Regions from separate parts of the Shewanella sp. AS16 genome, predicted to be linked through region 2. Evidence: predicted binding sites of a transcription regulator. Region 2 holds the regulator's gene; the other holds the start of a gene.
The links. The regulator sigma-54, encoded in region 2, starts transcription at its own class of promoters, with help from an activator protein. The targets are predictions, from matches to a motif close to GTTGGCACGNNNNTNGNNT.
Positions count from the first base shown of each region.

Region 1: LZP73_RS16865 (DUF4097 family beta strand repeat-containing protein) is a predicted target of sigma-54. The motif match lies at 2,069-2,087, and genes of this name have one in related genera.

Region 1 covers NZ_JAKCLK010000010.1:30,056-35,238, forward strand. Annotated here, with positions in the region: gene LZP73_RS16855 (M14 family metallopeptidase) at 1-408, shown strand, start outside; gene LZP73_RS16860 (hypothetical protein) at 443-1,807, opposite strand; gene LZP73_RS16865 (DUF4097 family beta strand repeat-containing protein) at 2,168-2,917, shown strand; gene LZP73_RS16870 (GIY-YIG nuclease family protein) at 2,953-3,264, opposite strand; gene LZP73_RS16875 (S9 family peptidase) at 3,261-5,183, opposite strand, start outside.
Region 2 covers NZ_JAKCLK010000004.1:169,925-175,107, reverse strand. Annotated here, with positions in the region: gene mgtE (magnesium transporter) at 1-72, opposite strand, end outside; gene LZP73_RS12915 (HPr family phosphocarrier protein) at 136-411, opposite strand; gene rapZ (RNase adapter RapZ) at 398-1,252, opposite strand; gene ptsN (PTS IIA-like nitrogen regulatory protein PtsN) at 1,249-1,692, opposite strand; gene hpf (ribosome hibernation promoting factor) at 1,695-1,982, opposite strand; gene LZP73_RS12895 (RNA polymerase factor sigma-54) at 2,011-3,489, opposite strand; gene lptB (LPS export ABC transporter ATP-binding protein) at 3,617-4,348, opposite strand; gene lptA (lipopolysaccharide transport periplasmic protein LptA) at 4,345-4,896, opposite strand; gene lptC (LPS export ABC transporter periplasmic protein LptC) at 4,886-5,183, opposite strand, start outside.

The DNA.
Region 1 (5,183 bases), on a different contig from region 2:
CCCAAATTTGCCCCCCGGGATTACGAGGGGCACCAAAGAGTCAGTGCCGATGTCAAACTCGACCGGGTCACCCGCACCTTAGTCCCCGGGACCATGAAGATAAGCACGGACCAACCCCTGGGGGATCTGGCCATCATGTTGCTGGAGCCCCAGTCAGCGGATTCCCTGTTTCAGTGGGGCTTGTTCAATCCCGTGTTTACCCGCACCGAATATATAGAGGATTATGCGGTAGAACCTCTGGCGGCCAAGATGCTGGCACAGGATCCCCGCCTCAAACAGGAGTTCGACCAGGCATTGGCAGACCCCGAGTTCGCCGCCGATCCCAAGGCAAGGCTGCGCTGGTTTTATGAGCGCAGCCCCTATTATGATGCCCAGTACCTGACTTACCCGGTCCTCAAGGCCCGTTGAGGAAGCTGGCGCCAGCAGCCGGACTCGATGCGGCTTACAGCAAGGCCAGCTTATGCCCCAGAGGACTGGCCTCGTCCCTGGTCAGCACCAGGCTGTAATTGCTGCTCCCATCCAGGGCTATGGCCGAAGATTGATATACCAGGGTGAGGGTGCCGTTGTCGGCCTTATGCACTATGTTGATCTCATAGTCGTCGGCGGGCAGCGTGATGCTGGCCTGCTCGGCAAAGTCCAAGTCCCCCAGGCTGTAGGCGGCCGTGTCTATGGTTTCTGAGGCGCGCACGAAATACACCTTCAAGTCATCATAGTCGCTGGCAAGGTTGGCAATATCCACCTTGTACTCGAAGGCCCTGGGGCGCCAGTCATGGGCTATCACCATGCCCCGGGTCTGACCATCGGCATCGGCGTAGATCAACACAGACTTGCTCTCATCCTGATTGAAGGTCACCAGCAGGTTATCGAACAAGCCAGCCTTGGAGTTACTGTCGGCCACTGTGATGCCATAATCGTCGAACGCCGTCTGGCTGAAGTCGGTCACTGCCCCGGGCGCGACATCATAGAGGTATTGGCTCTCCTGCTTGCTGGCGAGTCGCACATCTATCTGCTTATCCGCCAGACCGTTGTAGACCCGGTATTCGGCGACGGCTTCCAGGGCGGCATAGTTCACCGGAGTACTGGTGGAGTCGACACTGTCCAGGGTGATCTTGAGCTCACCCGCACCGAAACTGGCGCGGATCACCAGCTTGTAGACGGTTTCATTGCTGAAATCCATGATCCCTGTGGTATAGAGGATCTTGGTGCTGCCGGCCTCCGTCAGGTAAGCGACATAGTCGCCGGTATCGAACATCTGCTCGCCCGTGTAATCCTTATAGGCCAGGCTGCCCAACATCTGCGCCTGGGAGAAATCCGCCCCCGCAGGTGCGACATAGACATCGAACGCCGCGGCATCCGCTGCGGCGTTGACCGCCAGGAGCTGCATCTTGCTGTAGTCATTGTCTGTATCGGCATTGAGCCTGTCCATCTCGCCGCGCGAATAGCTGACGTCCAGCAACTCGGGTGTCAGATAGTCACCCAATAACACCAGCAAATGGTTGCTGTCGCTGGCCAGGTTCAGCGTTTCCGAATACAGGCTCACCTCATCGGCGTCGGCATCCGCCCCCAGGATGCTGACCTCGGTATTGCCTGTGTTGTACTCATACCTCGGCATGGCATCGGCAAAGTCTATGGCGGCATACTCATAGTCGTCGAGTACCAGGGCTGTGGCCCTGCTGTTGGGTGACGCATTATAGTACTGGACATAGGCCACAGCTGAACTGCCACTCTCACTGTCGCTGCCACAGCCGACCAAGGCGGCACAGATCAAAGGCAGGGCCAGATAACCGCAAACTGTTTTTCTTTTCATAATCACTCCATTAACCCATTAATTACATTTGCACTGCTATGACCCAGGTGGCGGGTAAATCAGTGTCAACCAATGTAAAAAGCCGCAAGACTTCCGCAGCCTGGTGTCAACAGAACGCCATGGCCGCAGATCGGCGGCGACTCGGGCAAAAAAGATGGGCAAATTCGCTAAAACTTGGTTTTTTGTCCCATGGATAGCTTGTTAAAACGCGACCATACTCATGATGAAGAATATTTATAGCGTTAAATCATATAGTTACAACTTGGCACGCTCTGTGCTTTAACCGAGGAAGAAACGACAGGGAACACCCGGGTGTGGGCACAGGCCCCATGCCAGGCACAGAATACAGAGGAATAATCCATGAAAGGTCCAGCCATACTAGCCTCCATAACAGTGGCATTGAGTTCTTACCTGGCCAACGCCAACGCGGCCAGCGAACACCAGCAGCGCGAGCTGCAGCTGAGCGCCGCAGATATCCATGTGTTGGCCGCCCGGACAGGTGCCGGCAGCCTGGAGATCCAAGGTGTCGAGGGGCTGAATCAGATCTTGGTCAAGGCCGATATCTACAGCGACGACGAGGCACAGATCGACTTCAGCCTAGCGCGCCAGGCCGGCAAGGCCAAACTGGTCGCAGATGTTAAACAGGCCAAGGGCTTCTTCTTCGGCAGCTACGACTCTCCCTACATGGATGTGACAGTGCAGCTGCCTGCAGCCATGGCACTCGAGCTGGACGACGGCTCGGGTGGCATAGAGATAGCAGGCATGAGCGCCGACATCAGAGTCAAGGATGGCTCGGGCGCACTGAAGATAGTCGGTGGCAACAACCTCAGGATAGATGATGGCTCGGGTGCCATAGTCATCAGCCAGGTAACGGGTGACATAGAAATAGAAGATGGCTCGGGCGCCATAGACATAAGTCGGGTAACGGGCGACATAGAGATAGACGATGGTTCGGGCAACATGGACATACGCGACATTCAGGGCAAGGTCAAAATTCGCGACGGCTCGGGCAACATAGAGGTCAGCAACACCTTGGGGCTGACCATACTCGAGGCCGGCTCGGGCAAGGTCAGCTTCGACCAGATAAAGGGCGCCGTCAGCAGGCCCTGACAGACTTCCCGGCGCAGAGCGTGTCGGCCGCCCGGTTATGCCGGGTCACCGGCTCGCTTCTGCCCACCCCTTAGGCCGGGTGCCGGCACGCTTCCCCCCAGCAGTGCCAGTTTCTTGGCCCTGGGCAATTTCTTCAGCGCCAGTTCCCGCCGCAGGGCATCGCCATGACTGCCGACGGCCTCGCGGTACACCAGGGTCAATGGTCCCTTGCCACGCAGGTACTTGGCCGCCCTGGGCCCGCCACTGCTATGCTCGAGGAAGCGGCGTTCGACATCCTTGGTGATCCCCGTATACAGATGCTCGTTGGCGCAACGTATCATGTATAGCGACCAGACGGCTGAGGTCATTCCTGGCTCGCCCCCTGAGCCGCTTCACTATCCGGGAATAACAAGCCGAGGAAGAAGGCATACTCGAGCGCCGTGTCCTCATATTGGCGATAACGGCCGCTCTTGCCGCCATGCCCGGCTTCCATGTCTATCTTGAAGATCAGCTGATGCCTATCCGTCTTGTATTGTCTCAGCTTGGCGACCCACTTGGCGGGCTCGAAATACTGCACCTGGGAGTCATGCAGACCTGTGGTCACCAGCAGATGCGGGTAGGCCTGGCGCTTGACGCCGTCATAGGGGGAGTAACTCAGCATATAGTCGAAACTGGCCTTGTCGTTGGGATTGCCCCACTCGTCATATTCGTTGGTGGTCAGCGGCAGTGACTCGTCCAGCATGGTAGTGACCAAGTCGACGAAGGGCACATGGGCGGCGATGGCAAAATAACGCTCGGGCGCCTGGTTGGCGATGGCGCCCATCAACAGGCCACCGGCACTGGCGCCGGCGGCCAGCACACGCCCTTTATCGCCATAGCCTTGCTCCGTCAGTGCCTGGGTCACATCGATAAAGTCGTTGAAGGTATTTTGTTTATTGAACATGCGTCCGGCGTCATACCAGGGACGGCCGAGCATTTCGCTGCCGCGCACATGGGCTATGGCATAGACGACGCCCCTGTCCAGCAGGCTGATGACGGAGGAGGAAAAGTCCGGCTCTACCGTGTGGCCGTAGGCGCCATAGCCATATTGATACAGGGGATTGCTGCCATCCTTGCGAAACTTATCCTTGCGATACACCAGAGATACAGGCACTTGCACCCCGTCACGGGCCTGGATGAACAGGCGCTCGGAGCGATAATTCTGCGCATCGAAGCCGCCCAGTACCCGCTCCTGCTTGAGCAGGCGCCGCTCCCCGGGCCGGCCGAGATCGTATTCGAATATGGACTCTGGGGTGGTCAGGCTGGAGTAATAGATCCTCAGCTTATCCGTGTCCTGTTCGGCGTTGACATCCAGCCCCAGCACATAGGCGGCCTCGTCGAACTCCAGCTCGAAGGGCGCAGCACCATCCAGGGGATGCACCCTGATATGGCTGATGCCAAGCTCGCGGGTCTGCAGCACCAGATAGTCTTTGAGCAGCAGGACGTCTTCGATGCGGACATCGGCCGCATAGGGCAACACCTGTTGCCACTTGGACTTGTCGGCACTGTCGCTCGCCGTCACCTTCAGCAGGCGGAAATTGGTGGCCTGCCAGTTACTCAGCACATAATAGTCGTCGCCCAATTTGGCGATGGAATATTCATGGCCTTCTTCCCGCGGCAGGAAGGGCTTGAACTCGCCCAGAGGAGTATCTGCATCGAGCAGCGAGACTTCGCTGCTGGTGGTGCTCTCATGCAGCAGCACCAGCCGGGTGCCATCCAGGCTCTTGCCGAGGGAGATGTAGAAGGTGTCGTCCTGCTCTTCATAGACGAGTACGTCTTCCTTCTGGGGGGTGCCCAGTTGATGGCGAAACACTTGGAACCCCAGCAGCGTCTGGGGATCTTTGGCTATGTAGAAGAGATGCAGATTGTCATTGGCCCAGACGACCCGCCCCTCTGTGCCTTCGAGCACGTCGCCCAGCAGTTCGCCCGTGTCGAGATCTTTAAAATGGATCTGATAAATACGCCGGCTGAGGGTATCTTCGCCGAAGGCCAGCAGGCGCTCATTGGGGCTGACAGCCACCCCTCCCAGGCCATAGAATTCATGCCCGGCGGCGCGCAGATTGACATCCAGCATCAGCTGCTCAGGTGCATCCAGGCTGGTCTTGCGTCCTATGAGGGGGTATTCGCCGCCCGTCTGATAACGGCGATAATACCAATGCCGCTGCCAATGATAAGGCACACTCGACTCGTCTGTCTCCAGCCGCCCGACCAACTCGTCGAACAGGCGTTGCCGCAGCCCCTGGAAGGG
Region 2 (5,183 bases):
GCTGCCAAGGGCCTGATTGAGGCGTGCCAGCCTCTGGGCTGTGACTTCAGCTTCTATTGTTTCGACAGGCATGGGTCCCTCGGTGGCTCAATGCGGCGCTATCTTAGGCCTGGTATCTTTGACTCGTAGGAAAGGTTAGCTGGCTTCGTCGAACTTGGCGTCTATCAGGGCGCAGATGGCGTCCAGTGCCGCCTCGGCATCTTTGCCTTCGGCCTTGATGGTAATGCGTTTCCCCATGCCGGTTTCCAGCATCAGGAGGCCGAGCACGCTGGCGGCCGAGGCCTGTTTATCCCCTTGAATGAGGGTGATGCTGGCATCGAAATCCGACGCCAAGATTGCAAGCTTGGTGGCGGCCCTGGCGTGCAGCCCCAGCTTATTGCAGATGGTGACCTGACGTTCAAGCTTTGGCATGACTCAGTTCCCTATGGCGGGCCTGCACCTTATGTTTACCGTTGGCGAAGCGTTTGGCCAGTTGTTCGGCAACATACACAGATCTGTGCTGGCCACCTGTGCAGCCTATGGCGATCGTCAGATAGCTGCGATTGTTGCGCTCCAGGTGCGGCAACCAGGTTTCCAGCAGGTTTTCTATCTGCCAGATGAACTTATTGACCAGGGGCTGACGGCTCAGGAAGTCCTGTACCGGCTCATCCAGGCCGGTGAGCGGCCGCAGTTCCGCTTCCCAGTGAGGGTTGGGCAGGAAACGTACATCGAACATGAAGTCGGCTTCGGTTGGCATGCCATGCTTGAAACCGAAGGATTCGAAGTTGATCACCAGCTCTTTGTCGACACTGCCGAGCAGGATCTGCCTGACCTGGTCGCTCAGTTCATAGATATTCAGGTTGGAGGTATCTATGTAGTGATCGACCAGCTTAGACACGGGCTCGAGCAACTTGCCTTCGAGCTTGATGGCTTCCTGCAGCGAGACCTTGCTCTTGGATAGGGGGTGCAATCTGCGGGTTTCACTGTAGCGTTTGAGCAATACCTTGTCGCTGGCATTGAGGTAGAAGCTGCTGAGTTCTGTCCCCTGCGGCAACCGGGCGAGCTGTTGTTCCAGCACCTTCTCCTGCTCCGGCATGTTGCGCACATCTATGCTGATGGCCACCAGATCGTTGCTGCCCTTGAACTGTTCCAGCAGGCTGCCGATGAGCTGCAGTGGCAGGTTATCGACACAGTAGTAGCCCAGATCTTCCAGTACCCGCAGGGCAACAGATTTTCCTGAGCCGGAGCGGCCCGAGACTATGACAAGCTTCATCCAGTGATTACCTGATAGAGTTCCGATTCATCGCAGGTCTTGCGCAGCTGTTTCAATATCAGCTTATTGCTGAGTTTTTCAGCCATGCAAGACAGGGTGCTCAAGTGCAGTTGACATTGATCTGCCGGGACCAGCAAGGCAAACAGCAGGTCTACCGGTTGTTTGTCTATGGCATCGAAGGCAATGGGTTCCTCACACTTGACCAACACGGCAATAGGTTGCTCTATGTCGGTCAAGCGCCCGTGTGGGATAGCGATACCATTGCCTATGCCAGTACTGCCCATTTTTTCTCGCGCCACCAGGCTTTCAAAGATCGCCTGAGATGAGAGGTTTGGGTACTGGGCCGCAACTAAGTCGCCTATGAGTTCCAGTACCTTTTTCTTACTGCCTGGAGTGGCGCAGGTGGTGCATTCCGGCCGCAGTATGCTACTAAGTTGCATTATTAGTGTTTTGTCAGCTTCTCTTTGTGTTTAATTACCTGACGGTCGAGTTTATCGATCAGGACGTCTATCGCGGCATACATATCGGCATGCTCCGAGGTGGCATACACCTCACCACCGGTAAGATGGATTTTGGCTTCGGCAATCTGTTGCGTTTTCTCAACATTGAGCACAACGTGCACATTATTGATCTGTTCGAAATGGCGTTCAAGTTTTGAAAATTTTTCTTGTACATAATCACGCAATGAATCTGTGATTTCTATGTGGTGCCCAGTCAGATTAATTTGCATATACCTCTTCCTCCAATGTCCTAAGTGTCTATAAACTCTTACGTTGATTTGAGGGGGGGATCAACATGGCTTCACGATATTTGGCTATGGTGCGCCGGGCAACATTGATCCCCTGTTCTGCCAGAAGTTGCGCCATTTTGCTGTCGCTCAGAGGCTTCTTCTGGTTTTCCGCCGCGACCAGCTTCTTGATGAAGGCGCGGATAGCGGTAGATGAGCACTCGCCACCATCGTCGGTACTGACGTGGCTGGAGAAAAAATATTTTAGTTCAAACAGGCCTCTTGGGGTATGCATATATTTCTGGGTGGTCACCCTGGAAATGGTGGACTCATGCATCTCGACGGCCTCGGCGATATCGTTGAGCACCATGGGCTTCATGGCTTCCTCGCCATACTCGAAAAAGCCCTGCTGGTACTGGACTATGCAGTTGGCTACCTTGAGCAGGGTGTCGTTGCGACTCTCCAGGCTCTTGATAAACCATTTGGCTTCCTGCAGATGTCCGCGGATGAACTGACTGTCGGCCTGGCTCTTGGTGCTGCGGGCCATGGCGGCATACTGTTGGTTGACACTGATCTTAGGCATGCAGTCCGGGTTGAGCTCGACCACCCAGCGTCCGCTTTTCTTCATGACAGAGACATCCGGGATCACATACTCATCATCGACAGGGGTGATGAGCAATCCCGGGCGCGGATTCAGCGTCTGGATCAGGGCTATGGCCTGCCTCAGCTCATCTTCCTTGAGCCGGGTCTTGCGCATCAGGGTGCGAAAATCGCGGCCGGCGATGAGTTCAAGGTGATCTTTAATCAGGAGCCGGGCATTGTCTATGTGGGGGGTATCGGCGGCAAATTGCGCCAGTTGGATCAGCAGGCATTCACTTAGGTCGCGGGCCGCGACTCCTATGGGATCGAAATGCTGAATGCGCTTGAGCACGGCTTCGACTTCATCCAGCTCTATCTCAGGGTTGCCCATGGCATCGAGTATCTCTTCCATGCTCTGGGTCAGGTAACCCTGTTCGTCTATGGCATCTATGATGGCCGTCGCTATCGCCAGGTCGGTTTCCGAGAAGGGGGTGAGATTCTTCTGCCATTCCAGATGCTCATACAAGCCATCGCTGGTTTCCCCCTGGAAGGGCATATCGTCCTCCCGCATGCCGCCGGAGCCGGAATTGGGCGAGGCGGTGAACACTTCATCCCAGGTGGTGTCCATGGGCAGCTCATCCGGCATGGACTCCTGGGTCAGAGATTCGGCGGTATCAACGGTCGAACTGTCCTTGTCCGTCGACACTTGGCTGTTGTCGCTGAAGTCGGTATCCGGCTGCGCCGGATTTTCGTTGGTGCCGGCAGCCTCATAGCTATCCTCCTCCTGCTCGAGAAGGGGATTGGAGTCTAGTGCTTGTTGGATCTCTTGTTGCAGTTCCAGTGACGAGAGTTGCAACAGACGTATCGCCTGTTGTAATTGGGGCGTCATGGTTAACTGCTGACCCAGTCTTAACTGGAGTGACGCTTTCATCTTACCGCTGATCCCTACTTATTATTCTTGAACACAATTGTTGGCTCATTGGTGTTGGCTCGCTGGTGTTGGTGATAGTGCCGACTGTCAACCCGCCATGGTCTGAAAGTGCCGGCCCATGCCTTAACTATAGCCTGAATTGTTCTCCTAAGTACACAGCCCTAACTTGCTGATTGTCTAGGATCTCTGCCGGCGTTCCTTCGGCAATAAGATTGCCGTGGCTGACGATATAGGCATGTTCACACACATCCAGAGTTTCGCGCACATTATGGTCCGTTATCAACACCCCCAAGCCGCGGATCTTCAGGTGTTCGATGATTTTTTTGATGTCGATGACGGAAATCGGGTCGACCCCAGCGAAGGGCTCATCCAGCAGGATAAACTTGGGGTTGGCCGCCAGTGCCCTGGCTATCTCGACCCGGCGGCGCTCGCCGCCGGAGAGGGACATGCCCTGACTGTCACGGATATGGGTGATATGGAATTCTTCCAGCAGGTTTTCCAGCTGTTCTTCCCGCTGCTGCGCCGTCAGTGACGAACGCGTCTGCAATACGGCCATGATGTTGTCATGGACTGTGAGCTTCCTGAAGATGCTGGCTTCCTGGGGCAGGTAGCCTATGCCTTTACGGGCCCGCAGGTGCATGGGATCTGTGGTGAGATCGTCATCGTCGATGAAGATCTGTCCCTTGTCGCTCTTGACCAAGCCGACGACCATATAGAAGGTGGTGGTCTTGCCGGCACCATTGGGGCCGAGCAGACCTACGACCTGGCCCGTCTTTACCGTCAGGCTGACATCCTTTACCACCTGGCGGCTCTTATAGCTCTTGGCCAGGTTCTCGGCTCTCAAGGTAATCTGTGTCATTCCTGCTCCTGCTGGTTAACCTGCGGCTCGCTCTGTGGCATGGGCTTGGGCTCTTCCTGATAAGTTTCAGGTTGAATGATGGTGATCACCCTGTCATCGCCGTCGCCCGAGCTCTCGGCGATGAGTTTCTGCTCGCCTATGTTATAGCGGATGAGGTTGCCCTTAACTTGGCTGCCGGCCTGATCCAGGCTGGCATCACCCTTGAGGGTCAGGGTGCGGCTGGCTAATTCGTAACGTATTTCCTTGGCGCTGGCCGATGCCGGACGGCCATCATCGAGGATCTGCGAATAGGTGGCAGGATCCCCTATGGCGACCAGCACCTTGGCGCCATCGTTTTCGGGAGAATAGGCCCTCAGTTCGCTGGCGTGGATCTTGATTGACCCCTGAGTCACTTCGACCGGGCCGAAGAAGATCAGCTGGTTGTTCTTGATGTCGGCGGTTTGGCTGACGGCCTTGATCTTGACTTCTTGCTTGAGATCGCCTTCTTTGGCCACTGAACTCATGCTGATGACGCACAGCAGGCCGGCGAGGAATAAATTATTTTGCATCGTATGTACCTTCTATCTGACTGGTCAGCTGCACTTCTTGTGCATTGAGGTCGGCGTAAAGTCCTTGGCCCCGGATGTTGAAGTCTTTGCCCTTGACGTAGATGACTCTGTCGGATGTCATTATCATGGTGTTGAGATCCAGTTCCAGATAGCTTGTGGTGAGTGTCTGTACGGGTTCGGTCGGGCTGATGGCATCGATGATAACATCATTTTCCAGCACTACCTTGCCGCTATCCTTGTTGAGCCGCCCTTGGTTGGCCCTCAACCGCCATTGCGCCTGGCCCTTG